4 regions of the Paenibacillus sp. UNC217MF genome follow, and region 1 is predicted to be linked to each of the others. Evidence: riboswitches for the same ligand, from Rfam matches in the RefSeq annotation. Region 1 holds a riboswitch; each other region holds the start of a gene.
The links. A riboswitch is a leader RNA that binds a small molecule or an ion and turns the genes downstream of it on or off. The one in region 1 is predicted to bind cyclic di-GMP.

Region 1 (4,927 bases):
GCATTGTGGAGATTAGGACTCATTGGGGAATCCTCTAAAGCACAGATCGATAAAAATGTGATTCCATTAAAATCGTAGCTTGGACAGCACTTTTTTATATCATTGAATAAGTTGTGTACGGTGTATGCAATTCCATAAGTAACCACTCTGTAAGGGCAGCAACCATATGAGTCAGTCCCTTAAGAAGGGCGAAGACGCTCCAAAACCACTGAATTGTGTGGGAATAGGGGCGTCTGCCTTTTTTATGTGCGTTCACACCAATGTGGGAGGCAAAAAAGTTCAATCGAATAGCGAAGCGTCTTACGTTATTGACGAAAGAGTTTGATTGTGACATCATCATTATAGATACCAACGGTCGGTATTAAAATGGAGGAGGAAACAGTATGGCAAGAAACAAATATCCAGAACAGACGCTGGAGCAGATTATGGCGGTATCAGCAAAACTCTTCATGGAAAAGGGTTATGACAAAACGAGTATTCAAGACATTATTAATGAAGTAGGAATGTCCAAGGGAGCGATCTATCATCACTTTATGTCCAAGGAAGAGATTTTGGAGGCGGTTATGAACCAGCGCTCAGATCGTACAGCAGACATGTTCCAGACCTTAATACAGAGTACTCAAGCAGCGAATGCCCGCGAGAAGCTCATTTCCCTATTGGAAGCTCTTGCAGTCGATCACGATGCGCACTCTCTTGATGCTCTCCTATGCTCACAGATCCATAATCCACAGTTTGTCGTGAATGGGATCAAGGATTGCGTTCTGCAGGATGCGACGCAGCTTGCTTCTATTATGAAGCAAGGGATGGAAGATGGATCGATTAGGACGGAATATCCCGATGAATGCGCAGAAGTGTTCTTGCTGCTGTTGAACGTATGGATGAACCCGGTACTGTTTATGCGAGACATCGAGGGAACCGTTCGACGTCTCCGATTTCTGCAGCTAATGATGAAGCAATTAGGCGTGGATGTTGTCAGCGACAGCTTGATTCAGAAAGTGATGGAGCAATACAAGAACATGGGGGCTTTCCTGAATGTAGAGTGAAGGAGGAGATGACAATGCAAATGCATGTAGGATTTATCGTTGGATCTGTCATCGCGAGTGTGGTTCTAATAGCGGGAACCATCGGACTCGTGCTGAGCAAGCGGCGTGGCGATACAAGCACTTGGGCAGGCTGGGCGGTTCTGTTTGGCGTATGTGCTTTAGCAAGTGCAGTCATTAACTTAGGAATTGCAAAGTGAGAATGAGAGGGACCTGTGATGAAGATGAGGAAGAACTTGGAGAGGGGGAGCGCATGAATATGAGAAATAAGAGGCTGCTTGAATCTACGAAGAGGCTGTCTGACAGCACCTACAAGAGAGCAATGAATCAGGCTTATCAAGCTGCACATCCATCTCGGAAGGCGGCATACAGAGGTGCTATAATAAGTGGTGGTATCGGACTGCTGCTGCTGACTGTAGGAGGAGTCCTACTTGGGCTTGGTCAGACAGGATGGGGATTAAGCTTGCTCGGCTCCGGAATTGTGGTTGCAGGTATCAATGGATGGAATGTCCGCCGAATTTCAAGTAAGGGGTAGAACAACTTTTTTTTGCACAAATAGATACCAACCGTCGGTATATTACTTATGATTAAATCGATTCCTTACCCTGTAATTGATTTTTTATCTTCATTAGACTGGGGCCGGGAAGGGAAGGAAGACTGCCTTTCCCGGCCTAGTAGCATTACTATTGTGTGTCAACGAAAAGTAACTTCGGGATATTCACTGCTGGTGCTGTTCATCAGCGCTCCGCCAGTACCCTTCAGGTTCTTATTGAAGAAATCCAGAACATAGTGATTGACGACAGATGACCCTCTGTACCCGTCGATTGTTCCTGTAATACCGGCGTATTGCAGGAGATTCGAATAGAGCTGCAGGTCGGTGAAATTATAATGCTTCGCACCTTCCAATTGAATGATGCTTCCACCGTGCTGCTTTACTTTCTCCATTATGGCAAGTTCTTGTGCAATGATGCTGCTCATCTTCGTATCTGTAATAAGCCCCTTACGCTGCTGCTCCTTCATCTCGGTGAACTTATCAGCCTTCAGGAACAGGGCGGGCTTGTCGGCTAGTCTATTGATGTCTAATTCATAGAGAGAGCCATCCATATTAACCGCCGCTTTGACGCGGGGGTTCGTGTTCAAGACGTTAAATGCGGTCGCACCCCCGAAGGAGTGGCCCATGACACCAATCTTGTCCATGTCGATGGCGCCCGTAAGTGGGCTTGGCATGTGACCAGCATTCAAGCCATCCAACTGGCGAATGACGAAATTCACATCTTCCGTCCATACCGTTCCGATGGATTTGCCTACCGTATAGAAATTATCCATGTTGAAAGTAGTTCGATAGTCTGTATTTATGCCATCTGGAAACGCTGTAGCTACTGTGCTGTACGGATGGTCGATGGAAGCGACAATATAACCGTGGCTGGCCAGCTGCTCGGCTTGAGACACATGAAGCAGTCGGGTTGTCCCCATTCCATGATTGATGATTATTAATGGATAGGGAACGGAAGTAGGCTGTACTGCTGCTTCTTCATAGGCATTGCTGCGGATGTACTTCCAATAATCGAATATCGGTTCAGGGAGCCTGATAAATGATGATAATCCCTTTTTATAGGCAGTGAGCATCTTTGGATCCTCAGGAAAGACAGGTACGGTCTTCTGCACATTATCTACTTGTGCGGGGTACCAGAATTGCACAAGGATTTTACGTTTATCTCCACCATTCTCTGTATAGATCTCCTCTCGACCTTCATCCGTTAGCGACATCGTAAATGTGCCTACTTGATAGGGTCCCTCCAGTTTCGGCAGCTGAAAAACAGGCAAGTATGACGACAACAAGACGTTCAATGTGATTACGACGCAGGATAGGCCAAATAAAGTATAGCGCACAGATTTCCACAGATTGAACGTGCTAGATGACCGTATACTTTTCCAACATAGACTCCCCGTTACTACGATAGTTAGGCTGTACACGCCGAACATCTGCCATCGATAACCCTCTTGCCACAAGTGCAGCGTGAGAATGGACATGCTGATTGTACTGGCTACGATGCCGGTTAGCCGGGGCAGTTTGCGTGTAAATAGAGTACTTATCAATAATGCAAAGCAAGAGAAAGCTAGCAATATTTCATAGAGCCGCATAACGTTCCTATTCCTCCCGTTCTTCAGAGCGTACTTGCCTCTGTCTATTGAGCGTAAAGGGTGAAGATTAAGGAGAGGTCGATCGTTCGTTTAAAATTCGTTTAAAGAGTGAACCACGTATGTTTCAGTTTTTGTTCAGAATCATGGATTATTGTGTAAGTAGACTCTCGCCTAACGACGACTGACCCTGATCAGCCTACGGTACCTGGTGAGACGACAGATCCCGATACAGGAAATACGACGGAACCGGGTGGAAGCATGGCATGGGCAATCCAGACGGTGACAAGGATGATGAAGGAAATCCTGATGATGCAGATCTAGGAGGCAAGACGGATTCGAAGAAGCCGAATGCTAAGCGGGGGGTAAGCTGCCGCAAACTGGTGAAGAAGCGCCTGTATCGCCAATCGTCGGTATGATTCTCATTACTGCCGCAGCACTCATGTGGATAGCTCGGAAACGATTATTTGTAAGGCGTTGATATATGAACCGCCAAGGAGAGTTCCTTGGCGGTTAGCCTACTATTCTGTCCACATACAGAAGATTACAATCGTTCAGGAGTGTACAAGCAGTTCTGTTGCATGTTACCATAGACATATAACTGTTACATTTGGATAATGGCAAACCCTCGCGAAAGCAGGGGACGCAAAGCCACGGGTCTAATGCATTTACACAATGCGATGACAGCCGGGTTGCCCTAATTGCGACAATACGAGCGTCTATTTAAGTGCGCCGCCATTAGGGTGGCGCTTTTTTGTATATACAAGAAGCGCCCCTGGTGTTCATCTCATTCGAGCGGATAACGTCAAAGAATGGGAGATGGTAAGGATGCGGACACGTTGTACGGAAACGACTGACAACAACGCAAACTGGCAAGTAGAAGAAAAACAATCATTGGTAGGCAGCAAGCGAAGAATTGCAATAGGGCTTAGTGCTGCATTGCTGTTCGGCATGTTCATGCCACAGCCAACTCTCTATGCAGCGGATGAAACTAGCGGAAGCGGGACTGCTGCATCAGAATTGTTGAATGTGCCACAGGCGGCAGGAGTCAAGGTTCAGGGCATTTCGCTCGGTATGAGTGAGAAGCAGCTCTTCGAGCGACTGGGACAACCAGCACGCAAAGACGTAAGCGAGTACGGGTTCGAGTGGTACATCTATAACAAGGATTATAAGCAGTATGTGCAGGTCGGTGTGCTCAACAAGAAAGTTGTAGCTCTATACTCGAATGCTAAGGCTGATTATGGCAGCATTGGATTTGGTTCGACGAAGCAGGAAGTTACAGCAGCCTACGGGTCTTCCATCAGCCGAATTAAGAAAGGCAATACCATCTATAACTACAAGGATAACGGCGGAACATACAGTATGCACAAGGTAGGCGACGTTTATGCGACGGTGTTCTATGATGTGAGTCAGCGCGGCACGGTAACAGCTGTCCAATTCATTGCTGAAGCTGTGGAGTTGTCGTTCAAGGGTTACTTCGGTACGCCTAGCGAGCAATTGCGGACAAGCTTCGAGCAGCAAATATTCGATCTAGCGAACGCAGTTCGCGTACGCAATGGCAAGAAGCCGCTGCAATGGAACGATAAGATCGCAGGAACAGCACGCAAGCATAGCGGTGATATGGGAGAAAGAAGCTTCTTCGATCATAATAATCCGGATGGTAAGTCGCCGTTCGATCGAATAAAGGCAGACGGAATCATATATAAGTCCGCAGGAGAGAATATTGCCGCTGGCCAGACGAGTGCCAT
Region 2 (4,927 bases), on a different contig from region 1:
TCATCTGGTGAAGAAGCTGCGGAAGCGCTTGGCAAGATGAATGTTAAGACGCTTACCATGACATATGGCGTGAATAAGGAAACCTACTTCCCGACGAAGAGCGGCTTTACACTTGTGCTCGAAGGGGAAGAGAACGGACAGAAGATTTCGATCAGCATGAAGGTGACGAGCACGATTACGAAGCATAACGAAGTGGCCGAAATCAAAGTGCCGAAGGATGTTATCGACAACGCTCAATAGGATACGATTTCGATTGTCGATGAAGAAAGAAAATAAAGTTATAGACTGAGAAAATATAGTTCCGACGGCATTACTGTTATCACGCGGTACAGCCCGTAAAAGGAAAAAAAGCAGAGATCCTATGTGATAATCTAGGATCTCTGCTTTTTGTGTCATGATGAATATCTTATTGCTCGTGTATCACGCGATACAAAACGAGTGCCGCCTGCGCTCGAGTGAGCGTTCCCGCCGGATCAAGTTTGTTATCGGTGGTTCCTTTGATAAGTCCTTTGCTCACTGCGTACACAACGGCTGTCTTTGCATCCTGTGAGATGAGTGCTTCATCCTTAAATCCAAGCGAAGTGCTTGAATGGGACAGATCAATTTTCAATGCCCGCGTAAGCATCACGACCATTTTTTCGCGAGTAATCGGTTTACGTGCCCCAGGCTCTGCAATCCGCTGTTCCCAAGTCTCTCCGTTATTCGTCAAGCGATCAAGCAAGGTGGCGAACTCCGCTTGGGTAATAACGTCGTTCGGCTTGAATGTGTGTATGCTGTCTTTGCCGCACAACAGTCCGTGAGCTGCAATGACTTCAATTTCATCCTTTGCCCAATGTGCAGTAAGATCATTGAAGGATCTTGCATGCTCTGCAATCGTGTAGGTGCCGAACTCCGTGACCTGGAAGGAAATATGCTTCTTATCAGCTGCCTTCATTCCGGCCAGTTTATAGCTCCAAGCATTTGTTGTTAGGCCTTGAGCTTCTGCGTACACGCCTGCCTTACGAATATCCTTTGTAGCTTCCATCAGCTTCAAGGAGATTTCCAACAGGATATTCTTTGCTTCTTGCGGCCCGCGGATCGTGATCATCGGAGACGTAAAGGTCGTCTCGCCATGATGCTTGCTAAAACCTTTGTCCTTATGCTCTGCAAGAGACACCACAAGCTCGAGTCCACTCGTTCCGATGAGTTCCACAATAGACTTATTCGGAATGGTAATATCGAATTCGGCTGTAGACAGAAGCAAATCCTTGCCTGATTCCTGCAGCAGTTTGGCGGCCGATTTGTCCAGCGTGAAGGAGACTTCATTGTAATCCTTCATGCTTACATCGCTAATATCGGGTTGAACCTGCTTGGTATTTTTGTCCTGCAGCTGTTTTTTCACGGTATTCGCATTTATCTTGAACTCCGCATTCACTGCATGCTCCTTCATCGTCTCTGCCAGTAATCCTGCCTTCATCGTCTTACCGGCTGGAATTGTTCCCACAGAAGTCGAAGGTGTAGAACTACTAGAACCTCTAGAGCCTTCAGATGAGGAAGACGAAATAGGCAACTCTGGCTTCGGATTCGGATTCGGAACAGACGGCTTGATGACATCAACAGTAGACGAGTGAATGTAACCGATTCGGATCCGTTCATTGTTTGCGTTGAACAGATTCGCATTTACAAGATTGAAGGTATATTTCCCTTCTTGGTCGCTCAAGAAAGCGATGGTTGCTATGTCGCCGTCTCCTTCATAAGCGCCTCCGTTGAGATTTACGGAGTAATCCAATTGCTTCTGGCCATTAGGTAAATCGGTTATGTTCTTTGTCGTGATAAGTGGGACATCCGGATAGTTCAACTTTTGATAGGTAGCCATCGTAACGCTTGGCTTTATATCTAAGAGAGTCAAGCGGCTGTCATAAGTAAGACTGAATGAAGCTGAATATACTGCTTCCGACACAGAATATTCGACCTTTACATCGAATGGATCTCCTGTCAGAACCTTAGATTCGCTGAGGCTAGGAGATACAACATCGGGATCGGGCTTTTTATCGTCGACGGAATTCTGCGTGACGAAGTTCTGTGTGTAATATACATTTGAATTCCCCCCGAAGTACACACCCACCCCTAGATGAGAAAAGTCTCCCAAAATATTCGAACGATGTCCTTTCGAGTTCATCCAGTTCTCGTGAACGAAGATGGCACTCGACTGTCCAGCAGCAATGTTTTCCCCTGCCTTTTGGTATACGATTCCGTCCGCCTTCAGCCGATCGAACGGGGATTTGCCGTCCGGATTGTTATGATCGAAGAAGCTTCTCAGCCCCATATCGTCGCTATGCTTGCGAGCAGTTCCCGCAGCCTTTTCATTCCACTTCAATGGCTTCATGCCCTCGCGGACACGCACAGCATTAGCCAAATCGAGGATTTGTTGCTCAAAGCTTGTCTGCAATCGCTTGCTAGGCGTGCCAAAGTACCCCTTGAACGCCAGTTCCACATCCTGGGCAATAAATTGGACAGCCGTCACCGTATTCCCTTGATGGAGATCATAGAACACGGTTGCATACATACCGCCGACCTTGTACAGGCTATATTGTCCGCTGTTGTCCATATTGTAAATCGTATTGCCTTTCCTAATTTGACTGAGGGAAGATCCGAAGGCTGCCTCTACCTCCTGCTTGGTTGAACCGAATCCAATGCTTCCATAAGAATCATTCGCATTCGTATAGAGTGCAACGACCTTGTGGTCCTGAACACCAACTTGTAAGTAATGTTTATAATCCTGATTGTAAATATACCACTCGAAGCCATATTCACTTAGATCCTTGCGAACCGGCAGTCCGATTTTTTGGAATAGTTGATCCTCGCTCATTCCTATGGTGATGCCTTGCAGTTGGTCTGCCCCTGCCTGCAGAGCATTGTTCGTTTTCGTGACAGTAATCATACTACCGACCAGCTTATCCGCTGCATAAAGGGTCGGCTGATAGATAAGCATCCCGGCTAACAGCGCAGCGCTAGCTGTAATCGTCATACGCCGCATTCTTCCTGCTTTAATGTGTTTATGCTGTTCTTGGTACATTGCGTTGTTGGTTGCTGTACAACATGGCCGCATCATTACATCTCCTATTCTTTTACATTCTGCGATCAAATGAGATGAACATCGGGGACGCTTTACAATAGCACAAAAAAAGCGCCACCCTAATGGCAGCGCAATAAAAAAAGACGCACGTAATGTCGCAATTAGGGCAACCCGGCTGTCATCGCATTGTGAAATACATTAGACCCGTGGCTTTGCGTCCCCTGCTTTCGCTAGGGTTTGCCATTATCCAAATGTTACAGATTAAATGTCTATAGTAACATGTAAATGAACAGCTTGTATACAACTGTGCCTATAGGTACGCAAAATTCAATCAAGTACCAGGTCTATCAACCCAGTACGATTTATGTTCGTCATGCACTTCTTCAATGAAGCTGCCCCATTTTAAAAAAAGGATCATGAAAGTACACTAAGACTTCGCTCGAATTTTAGTTAAAATCACATTTGCCGCTTCTACTGCACCACCAGCATTCTGAAAAGTTTCTGACAGTTTTTGCGCATTTTCCTGATAAGTCCGATTCGTCAACACCTCAGATACCGCTGCTGCCAAATATTTTGGCTTCTTTCCTTTCAACTTTAAACCTGCACCCAGTTGAGCAACCCGATCAGCCACTAATCCTTGTTCGCTATGTTGCGGAAATAAAACCATTGGAACTCCAAAATACAGGCTTTCATTCACACTATTCATGCCACAATGGGTAATAAATACATCGGCTGTTTGCAATACCGATATTTGATCCACGACGTTATTCACTGTGAAATTTCTTGGTATGTTGCCAAGAGAAGCAATCTCCGTTTTTTCACCAACTGACATCACAACATCATAGTCCGTATCTGCAAATGCCTGAATAACTTTTTGGTAAAAATCTTGATTTTGATTCAGTATAGTCCCAAGTGAAATGTAGATTAGTTTTCTATCTTTTTTATTAATCTGTATCGGCGGAGACTGCCTGATGGATGGTCCGACAAAAGCATATCGCTCAGAAAACGTATCCGCCATCGGCTGGAATTCTTTCGAGGTATAAACAATGGTGTCTGTTTCATTATTATTTTGAACAATCGATACAACATTCCCTATCTCATAACCATGATTCTTTAACAACTGAATTTTTCTGTTCATTCGGGGCCAACCCACGATCATCCTCCATACATCGATGAAACCACGCTTCATCAGTTTCGCGGTGTACTGATTAAAAGCAAAGGTAGTAGTCGAACAAACATATGGAATTTCTAGTTTTTTAGCAAATAATTTTCCCCAAAAGCATATAGAGTCAGATACAATACAATCCGGCTGGATTTCCCTTAATTCCTGACATACCTTCTCATCCAAAGCAATGGTCGTATCGGCAACCATCTCAATTAATGCTGTAAAATCTTTGCCAACCTTGCGATCCAATTCCTTTTGTGAAAGCTGGGGCAAGAACTCATCACAAGCAATGAATGCAGCACCAGCACCTTTTATTTTTTCCTGAAATTCTAGAAAGGAATAGTACCAAACTTGATGGCCTCTATTGACTAACTCGGCAACCACCGGAATGGTTGGATTGGTATGACCATGTGCGGGTATCGAAAAAAATACAATTTTGCTCATTCTGATTCATCTACCTCTCGCTCCGCTTTTTGGATCATCTCTACAAATTCCATGAAATGATTACTTTTTAAGAGAGCAATCCCTTTTGTCGCATCTTCCCCCAAGACAATCAGCTTATCACCAGCTTGTATCTGATACATTTCGCGTGCCTGTTTGGGAATGACAATCTGTCCCCGATCTCCTACCTTCACAACACCAAAGAACTGCTTCCCCGTGGGAACGAGCTGATTCGCCGCTTCTTCACTCATATCACGGGATAATTG
Region 3 (4,927 bases), on a different contig from region 1:
TGAACCCGAATGGCAGAGACGTTAGCCTCAAGCTGAGCTCTACTGCGAGAGACGTAGATGGGGACCTGATCCGTAACGGAACCAGCTACCAAGTATATGTGCTTTCTGTTGGACGCGGTAGTTATGTGAATTCCCTGTCCAGCTCTTCAGATACGATTACGTTGTCTAACAATTCGACGGTGTACCCTGCAACGAACGTATCGGCAAGCAGTTTGGGTGGAAACTACAATGATGGACGAAACCTGAGTGTAACATTCAACCGTGCTGCAGATGAATCGAATGTGAACCATTATCGCGTAATGGTCGTGAAGTCTTCCAACGCAAGCCGTTTTAATCTAACAGAGGCCAATCGAGTTAATAATTGGAACTCAGCTGTCGTGTATCGGAGTGGCAGCAGCTTGTCGCATGTATTCGATGCGGATGCAAGAGATGTAGATGGAGCACCGATTCGCAACGGCAACAGCTACCGGGTATTTGTTCTGTCTGTAAGCTCCAATAGTCAAGCGAACAATGCGTTGTCTGCTCCATCTCCAGAGGTGACGCTTAAAGGCAATGCCTCGGTTGATGTTGTGACGAATGTAGAAGCGAAGATTATTGGCAAAAACGGTAATGCCAGCGACATTGAAGTAGGCTTTAATGCACCATCCAGTAATTCGTACGTAAATGAATACCGTATTATGGTCGTCCGCGCAGATCAGTCCTATGCATTCGACGCATATAGTGCGGGACAGGTGAGATCATCCAGCTACATTCGGGTTGGGAATCAGAGTGGCTATGTAAGACAATCGCTAACAAGCGGCTTGCGGGATGTTCAAGGCAACGACATTCAAAAAGGTGTTGCTTACCGGGTATTTGTGCTTACGGTAGCTGACAATAGAAGCGGCTCCTCGAATGCCTTGTCTTCGCCTTCTGGTGAATTTTCCTTGGTAGATCAATCTGTTCAGGCACCTACGAACGTGTTTGCAGCGAGAGAAGGCGTGAATGATTTCAAGGCTTACTTCACGAAGCCAGGCAGTGATAACGGAATTGCCTATTACGCAGTGATGGCTGTTCCTTCCGGTTCAGCGGGTTCATTCAACCTGGATCAGGCAAATCGTGTGGCAGGAAGTAATTATAAATTGGTTAGTGTATCAGGCGATGGTTCAACCATATTCTCGCTGTCCGATAATGATGCATATGGAAATCCGATTCGCACAGGCGTTACCTATAAAGTATTCGTGATGTCCATAGCAGATGGACGAAGTGCAACGGTGAATGCGCTGTCCACTGCATCCAACGAAATGACAGTTGGTGACGGATATTAATCCTCATGATGTGGGATAGAGAAGATAGATAGATGGCATTCAATAAGAGCCTCGGAATGATTTCCGAGGCTTTTTATGTATCACCAAGAGTACAAGAGAGTTGTGTAATGAGTAAGAAATGACTTCAGTGCTGTCTATTAGGTAATTGGTAGGGGAGAGGGGGGCTAAGCAGTAGTGGCTCTATAGGGAAATCGACAAATGTTCGAGCAGTTGGAGGGAATTGTACGAATCTATGGGAGCAAGGATGGAGAGGATAGGGGTGTTTTTGTCGGAAATAGGGTGAAACCACCTTGAAAATGACTATAAAATGACAAAAAATGATTTTTCGTGTCGAAAAATTGAAAAGTGTTATGAAAAAGTATTAATCTTTTCATTCGAGCAACCGATATAAAATATGGGTCTTGAGTTGGATAGGGAATGCGACCGTCCAACATGCTGATATGTAATATGTACTTTAGACCTATTCACGCGATACATGTCACAAGAACTAGTGCGTAACATTGCTATGACATTCTTGCCTGATAATCGATCTGCAACACGCAATGGATACATCAAGAAGAACAACATCAGGATTGAAAGGCAAACTCTTCGAAAGATGAGGACGCAAAGCCGCGGGCCTAACATCTTCACGGATTACGGCGGCCGGGTTGCCATTAATGTTGCGGTAACTACACAACGGTTATTCGGTGACAAGGCTATGCAGAATGGCCTTTTTTTTGCGCACAGAAGCTGGGGTAAATGATGGAAATTGTGTTGCTAAAATGGGACGAGTGTACTTCCTACGAAGACATAGATTCATTGATGGATCGATTTATCCCGTTCGTTACACCTGAAAAATACAAAAGGTTAGATAGACTTCGGAACCGTGAAGATCTTTATTGCACGGTTGCGGCTGACATATTGGCACGCATGCTGCTATGTCGAACCTTGAAATGTTCGAATAACGAACTTGTTATTCACACTCATCCCTTCGGCAAGCCATATGTGGAGGGTGATCCAGTATTTTTCAACATCTCTCACGCCGGTGCGTTCATAGCAGTGGCATTGGATGAAGCGCCAATCGGGATTGATATAGAGCAAGCAGGAGAATGGAACATGGACGTGGCTAGGCTGATATGCTCGCCGCGTGAGTTGGAATTGCTTGCAAATACGAACGACAGTCGTGCGCGTCAGGAATTGTTTTTTTACATATGGACGGCTAAGGAAAGTGTTCTGAAGGCATTAGGAACGGGTCTCAGCCTGCCTCCTAGCACATTCGAGATTGTGCAGGAGACAGCTGTACCTATACAGCATAATCAATTATGGAATGTTGATCATAATTATGTAAAGCAATATGTCGTTCCTGTAACAGGCTATAGTATGACTGTGTGCGCACAGCATATGGAATTTGCCAAGCAAATAGAGTACATCACATGGGAGCAGTTGACTCATAGGTTTACGAAATGGGTTGGATCGTATAAAGGAGAGGACGAGAATTGGCTTTCATGGAATTGACAGTAGAACGATTGGCAGGCTATGACGTACATTCTATCGAACTGCCTGAGGAGACAATGCGTCTTCTAAAGAAGCATTCGGCCGAGCATTCGGTCAAGTTGGAATCCGTCATGTTCAGTGCGTGGGCAACGCTGTTGTCCCGGTTCTACAACTCGCAGCAAGTAACTCTTCATGCCGTTCAAGCGGGACACGGCAATGGCAACCATACAGTAGTCAGTCAGGATGACGTAACCTTGCAAGGAATTATGAGCATTCATAACAGCTTGTCGGCTTGCGCAGAAGGACGTAACCTGACTTGCTCTGAAATAGCTTCTGACAGTGATGTGGCAACGTATTGCTGGTACGGAGAAGATGTTCAGCCCGTGCTTCCAGAGGGAGAGCAGGTATGTGACCTGCACGGCTGCATTCAGCATGCTGCTGGAACGGGCGCATTACCAATGTTCACAATGTATTACAAGGAAAATCAGTTCCAGTTATCGACGGTAGAGAAGCTGGGGGAGTACTTCTTGCAGCTGCTGGATGAAGCTGTGAAGCATCCTCAGAAGCGTATTGGCGAGCTGGAAATGCTGACAGAGCAGGACAAGCGCCAGTTAATTGAGGGGATGAATCAGACGCGAGCTGAATATCCTCATACATTCACGGTTCAGGCGCTGTTCGAGGAACAGGCTAAGCTGCATCCGGATCGAGTAGCTGTCATCGAAGATGATCGCGAGTTGACCTATTGCGAGTTGAATGCTCGTGCGAATCAATTGGCGCGCAGGCTGCGGAAGCTTGGCATCGATCGGGAACAGTCTGTTGGTATTATGGCAGAGCGCAGTGCAGAGATGGTTGTCGGTATCTTAGCGATTCTCAAGGCGGGAGGAGCTTATGTTCCACTTGATCCCGATCACCCTCAGGATCGCATTCAATATGTCCTGGAAGACAGTCGTACGAAGCTGGTACTGACTAGCAGATCGTCAGATATAGATTTGCCGAATACCATCGAGCAGGTTCATATGGATGACCCGAGCCTTGCTGATGAATCTAGCGATAATCTGGTATCTGTGAATCAGCCAGAAGATCTTATATATATCATTTACACATCCGGTTCGACAGGAAGACCTAAGGGCGTCATGGTTACTCATCGTAATGTCATTCGCCTAGTAAAGCGCACGAATTATGTGAAGTTTGGCGAAGGCGACCGTATTTTGCAGACGGGATCACTTGTCTTCGATGCCTCAACCTTTGAAATCTGGGGCTCCTTGTTGAATGGCTTAGGGCTCGTGCTCATCGATAAGACGACGATACTGGACGCTGAGCAGCTGGAGGAAGCGCTCATCCGCCATCAGGTAACGATTATGTTCTTGACGACGGCGCTGTTCATTCAATTGGTTGATCGCAATCCGCGCATATTTGCGCCGCTTCGCCAATTGCTTGTCGGTGGAGAGCTGATGTCGCCAAAGCACTTCTATCGAGCGGCTAAGGACTGTGCACCGATTGAGATTTCGAATATTTATGGTCCTACTGAAAATACAACCTTCTCTACTTCTTATCTGATGAAGGAAGAGGGAGACGGGACAATTCCTATCGGTACGCCAATTACGAACTCAACCGCTTATGTTGTCAATGATTACGGCATGCTGCAGCCGATTGGCGCTGTAGGAGAGCTGTGGGTCGGCGGTGAAGGCGTAGCACGTGGCTACTTGAATAAGGATGAGATGACGCGTGAGAAGTTCGCGGATAGTCCATTCGTAGCTGGCGAACGAATCTATAAAACAGGTGACCTTGTGCGCATGTTGCCAGATGGCAACTTGGAATTCGTCGGACGCAAAGATCATCAAGTGAAGATTCGCGGCTATCGCATGGAGCTCGGTGAGATTGAAGCGCAGATTCATACGCACGAGCAAGTAACGGAAGCACTGGTTGTAGCTTTTGAAGAGTCGCCTGGCCAGAAGGCTCTCTGTGCTTACATTGTAGCGGAAGAAGGCATGACAGCGAGTGCAATGCGAGAGTACTTGTCTTCGCATTTGCCTGAGTTCATGGTGCCGGCATACTTCATGTTCTTGGAGCGCATGCCGCTTACGATCAACGGCAAGATTGATCGGGCCAAGCTGCCTCAGCCTGAGAAGCAGGAGCGCATCTCTACCGAA
Region 4 (4,927 bases), on a different contig from region 1:
ATAGCTGAAAAAAGAAGAACGCATCTATGTACGAGAAGTAAAGCGCATCTTTTATTGAAAGAGATTTTGCTCAACCTTGGAATTGAATATGAATTCGCGAGCAATTTCATAGTGAATGAAATTCAGGAATAACTGATTAGGAGGAATACTTAAATGGATAATGAACTATTTCGACACTATCAAAACATAATGAATTATTTCGGGGAAATTTTGGGATCTAATTATGAATTTGTATTACATGTTTTAAATCCTAATGGGGGTTCTCAAATCGGTCACATAGTCAATGGAGACTTAAGTGGAAGATCTTTAAATGGCCCTTTAACTGACTATGCAAAAAAATTAATCAACGAAAAGGTATATTTAAAAAAGGATTATGTTGTAGATTATGTTGGAGAAGGACCCAGAGGTAAAAAATTCCGTTCATCAACTTTATTTATAAAAGATCGTGAAGGTCAATTACAAGGTCTTTTATGTATAAATTTTGATGCGGATGTCTATAGGAAAGTCGCAAAGGATATATTAAAATTGGCCAATCTAAGTTCAGCTATAGATCTTATCGAACAAGAAACTGACCAGGAACAACCTATTGAAAAACTTACCGATAATATTCGTAATATCATTTATTCAGTAATAGATAAAGATATATTAGAATCCGGTGCTCAGTTATCACCTGAACAAAAGAGACTTGCTATTTTCAAATTAAAGGAATATGGGGTATTTGAAGTTAAAGGTACAATAAATGAAGTTGCTGAAATAATGGGAATGTCGGAATCAAGTGTTTATCGTTATCATCAAATGATATCTCGCAACGACAAGTAGCCCCAATCGAATCAGAACAATAAATCGAGCAATACAACCTTGGATCAATCCGAGGCCGTAGAGCGAAACAAAAGACGACTATTATTCTATTTATGGGATAATAGTCGTCTTTTTCACTGTATACACAAGCCTGTACCACTGGCTTCTCACTTCGGTAGCTTTACTATTCTCTTCACGTTAAGAGCGAAGATTGCCAAAACTCTAGTATCAAGTTTCAAAACAATAAGCGTAAAATGATTATGGAGATAATACCGCCCAGTACGGTTCCCAATAAACTTCTTGTTTTTATCGCAATTAAAAAAGTCGGTATGGCTGCAAAAAATTCAATGTTGTTGGTAAGAGATGTAAGCTTTCCGTCATGGATAAATATCTCTTGACCTATCAGAGCAGCTATTACAGAAATGGGGACATAATTTAACCAACGCATTGCCCATTCTGGTAATTCAAACCGACTAAGCACCATAAGAGGAACGACCCTTGGAATGAACGTGACAAAAGCTGAGCCTAGAATAATCAAAAAAATGTCCCATCTTACTTCCATTTTTCTACCACCATTCCTATTGTTGAAGCAATAATTGTAGCCACAATAACGCCCATACTGCTGGACAAAAAGAAAGAACTTCCCACAGCAATGACCACTGCAATAATTGCGACAACGATATCAAGTTTGATTCTATTTCGCCCTACCATAGAGAGTACGAGAATTCCAATAAACATAGCTGGCAAGGCAAATGCTAGTCCGAATTTCTCAGGATTCGAAATCCATTGCGCCAAAAATGCTCCTGCTAGATTCGCTGCAAGCCAATTTACATAAGCGGTTATGTTGAGGCCATGCATCCATTTCTCACTGATTCGCTTTTTCTTGGCCGCCTCGGTAATCGCGACACCGAATGTCTCATCGGTGAGTAGAGAACCTACTAGCATGTTGCGAAGTGGAGTAAGATGCCGGAAATAAGGTGCTAGTGCGGCACTAAGTAAAATATGACGAAGATTTACAAAGAAAATCGTAATAATAATGGCAGTAATCGAACTACTTGCTGCTATCATACCCGCAGCAATAAACTGAGCTGAGCCAGCATAGAGAATCATAGACATCAGAGCGATCTCAGCGATGCTAAGTCCCGCAGTCTTTTGGATCACACCTGCAGCTAATCCGATACTTAAATAACCCAGCAGCGTGGGGACACAATCTTTTACTCCTTGGATAAAGCTATCTTCAGCTCTCGGAGACGAATTCATTTGGACGTTCGACAGACTCATTTCATTCCCTCTTTATTTTCAAGTATTAGAAGCTAACTTACTAACTACTACGAAAAAGTGAAAGAAAATACGGTTCAATTTATTTGAACCGTTTTCCAGTAACAACATGAAATAGATTAGGAGCGTTTTTCCAAAGCGCTTCTGCTTTCTCTGGGCCCACTTCTTTCACTAATTCTGAGAACATAATGTCATGCCTGATGTATTCCATCGCGATTAACACAAGTGCCGGGTCTTCCGTTTTTACCGCCCATGCAGGTGTATTTTGCGCGAAATTTGCAATTAATACTTCTTCATTATCCCGTGCAACAATCGTTAAGCGGCCGTTCATACGTTCCTCAGCTACTTCTGGAGCCATGTAGTTGTGATGAGTCGTTGCCCCAAGCTGAATCTCAGGTGCTCCAAAAAGAATAGAAAAGACGTGGGTATCATCCTTTATCCGCTCATCTATAGCACCTTTTATCGAAGCGACTTGTGGTTCCCAAATCGACAACCATATTTCTTTTTTAGCTTTATCGATTATGTCAATCATTTCGGCCACAACGCGCTCATCACTGCTGATGCGTCGAATGACATCTACTTCTTGTTCACTTTCTAACGCAGATAAATTCTTTTCAAGATAATCCATAGAATTGTCAAAGTCATTACGCAATCGACGGATTAATTCTTTTGCTGGTAATGGCGCATAGGTTACAGGATCAGTAGGTACTGTATACACCGCACCTTTATCCATTAATTTTGCCAGTACTTCATATATCGTTGAACGAGGTACACCTGACCTTTTGCTTATTTCATATCCGGTTATAGGAGAATTTTTCAATAGCCCTATGTACGCTTTACATTCATATTGTGAAAAGCCCCACTTCTGAAGCTCTTTAAAAAGTTCTTCCATGGCATCTCCTTTAGTAGTTAGTGTGTTACTTACTATAAAATAAAATGGATTACCTGTCAAAGCAATCCTGGTTCCGTTTCGAAAAATGATCGTCAGACCACTGTTTTGTTCCTGATTCTTCAACTTTTGGATGAGGTATAATTGCCCAGAAAAGGAGGATCAGCCCTTTTTAATCCAGTCCAAGTACTATATAGTTGCATGAATTTTACTGATAAGGAAAGTTATATTCCGTTATCATTGTGTGAACTCTGGCTCGTTCATCCACACTACAATATATCTCCCCTCCTACCTAAGACCTACTGCCCAAACCTTGTCGGACATATGGAATATGTAAAAAAGCATAACAAGGAATAACAAGGGATCGGTGCAGTTACTAGGCTGATGTCCAGTATCAAACCATATGGAATTAACATACATCCTCTTATTCCATCCGGATTTCAACATGATATATTTCTAGTGAATAATAATATCGAACTATGTTCATATATTCACAAATAATCCGTATGACCCATTAAATAAACGTGAAACTGCTGTATATTTAACGGTGTAAACATGTATCGTTATGCAAGAGTATGCATGTTTGCAGGTATTACTAGGCAAAGCTAGGGAAATCTAGTGACGCAAAACTAAAGGGGCTAAGGAAGAAATTCTATGCCAGCCAGTTGCCGATTAATAGACCCCCATCTCTATTAGTCGTATGGTTGTTTTTGTATGATCCATGGCGAGATGCCCCACCCTAGCTGCCTATTAATAAAATCTATTGATAGGAAGTGAATAACGGATGAAGACTGGGAAAAAGCAGAGTGCACGGAGATTGTTCGCAATGACGGTAGTGACCATCATGATGTTCGTGTCTTCGTTGGCACCGGCTTATGCAGGGTCGGCTGTTTCCGCAGCACAGGAACCTGTGGTCAAAAACGCGACAAAGGAAATAAGGAATGTTATGTACTATGGCGATTGGTCGATTTGGGGAGGACAAGGGAACTTTTATCCTAAGGATATACCGGCCGATCAATTAACCCACCTGAACTATGCGTTTCTCGATTTTGATGCCCAAGGCAACCTTGTCTTTACGGATAAGGATGCGGCAGTAGAAGCGCCTGTCGGCCAGGAAGGCGTACAATGGCAAGCGGCCAATGCGGGCATCCTTATCGCCCTGCAGCAATTGCGCGCAGAAAACCCGAATCTGAAGATCGGCATTTCTCTTGGCGGATGGTCGAAATCAGGCGACTTCGCTGTCGTTGCAGCCGATGCTTCCAAACGGGCGAATCTGATCCAAAATGTCATGACATTCATCAAGTACACGAACATGGACTTCGTGGATGTCGATTGGGAGTTCCCGGCTGAAGTTCGACAGCCTGATCTGGTCGATAACAAGAACGATGAAGGCACGAAATACGCCACGCCGGAGGATAAAAACAATTATATTTTGCTCCTGCAAGATCTCAAAAACGCATTGAATAAGCAAGGAGCCCAGCTTGGGAAAGCATATGAACTGTCTGTTGCGCTTCCGGCGCCGAAGAGCAAGATCGATATCGGCATTGATGTGCCAAGACTATTCAACATTGTAGACTTCGCCAACATTATGAACTATGACATGCGCGGCGCATGGGATGAAGTAAGCGGCCACCATACTGGCTTGTATACGAATCCGAACGACCCGCTCACGGGCAACAACCTGTCGGTCGACGAAAGCGTAAAATATTTGATTGAGCAAGGTGCCGAGCCGAACAAGATTGTGATTGGGGCGGCGTACTATACTCGCGGCTGGGATAAAGTGTCGCAAGGAACCGATCCGAATCATCCGGGACTATTCGGCGAAGCTGCACTATCCGCCAAAGACGCGGATCAGTCTCCATCCCGCGGCGCCGTTGGCGAAGCAGCGCTCACCATTGGGGACGCCGGACGCCGAACGGGGATTTGGTCTTATCGCAACCTCGACAAGCTGAAGGCCACTTA

Region 2: it holds a riboswitch for cyclic di-GMP, as region 1 does, so the genes downstream of both, BP95_RS32340 (CAP-associated domain-containing protein) here and BP95_RS0124875 (CAP domain-containing protein) in region 1, are expected to answer to the same signal.
Region 3: it holds a riboswitch for cyclic di-GMP, as region 1 does, so the genes downstream of both, BP95_RS0110915 (4'-phosphopantetheinyl transferase family protein) here and BP95_RS0124875 (CAP domain-containing protein) in region 1, are expected to answer to the same signal.
Region 4: it holds a riboswitch for cyclic di-GMP, as region 1 does, so the genes downstream of both, BP95_RS34215 (glycosyl hydrolase family 18 protein) here and BP95_RS0124875 (CAP domain-containing protein) in region 1, are expected to answer to the same signal.

What each region holds. Positions count from the first base shown of each region.
Region 1 is NZ_KK366029.1:116,879-121,805, forward strand. Features, by position in the region: gene BP95_RS0124845 (stalk domain-containing protein) at 1-78, shown strand, start outside; gene BP95_RS0124850 (TetR/AcrR family transcriptional regulator) at 384-1,043, shown strand; gene BP95_RS31340 (hypothetical protein) at 1,058-1,240, shown strand; gene BP95_RS0124860 (hypothetical protein) at 1,294-1,575, shown strand; gene BP95_RS0124865 (alpha/beta hydrolase family protein) at 1,734-3,182, opposite strand; gene BP95_RS33345 (hypothetical protein) at 3,446-3,598, shown strand; gene BP95_RS34665 (hypothetical protein) at 3,586-3,660, shown strand; cyclic di-GMP riboswitch class I at 3,789-3,879, shown strand; gene BP95_RS0124875 (CAP domain-containing protein) at 4,008-4,927, shown strand, end outside.
Region 2 is NZ_JMLT01000013.1:143,810-148,736, forward strand. Features, by position in the region: gene BP95_RS0109215 (DUF6612 family protein) at 1-240, shown strand, start outside; gene BP95_RS32340 (CAP-associated domain-containing protein) at 407-3,007, opposite strand; cyclic di-GMP riboswitch class I at 3,218-3,307, opposite strand; gene BP95_RS0109225 (macrolide family glycosyltransferase) at 3,483-4,664, opposite strand; gene BP95_RS0109230 (helix-turn-helix domain-containing protein) at 4,661-4,927, opposite strand, start outside.
Region 3 is NZ_JMLT01000017.1:117,814-122,740, reverse strand. Features, by position in the region: gene BP95_RS0110925 (copper amine oxidase N-terminal domain-containing protein) at 1-1,304, shown strand, start outside; cyclic di-GMP riboswitch class I at 1,873-1,959, shown strand; gene BP95_RS0110915 (4'-phosphopantetheinyl transferase family protein) at 2,043-2,798, shown strand; gene BP95_RS0110910 (non-ribosomal peptide synthetase) at 2,789-4,927, shown strand, end outside.
Region 4 is NZ_JMLT01000016.1:57,462-62,388, forward strand. Features, by position in the region: gene BP95_RS0109990 (helix-turn-helix transcriptional regulator) at 154-819, shown strand; gene BP95_RS0109995 (AzlD domain-containing protein) at 1,034-1,360, opposite strand; gene BP95_RS0110000 (AzlC family ABC transporter permease) at 1,351-2,079, opposite strand; gene BP95_RS0110005 (TrmB family transcriptional regulator) at 2,159-2,968, opposite strand; cyclic di-GMP riboswitch class I at 3,554-3,638, shown strand; gene BP95_RS34215 (glycosyl hydrolase family 18 protein) at 3,750-4,927, shown strand, end outside.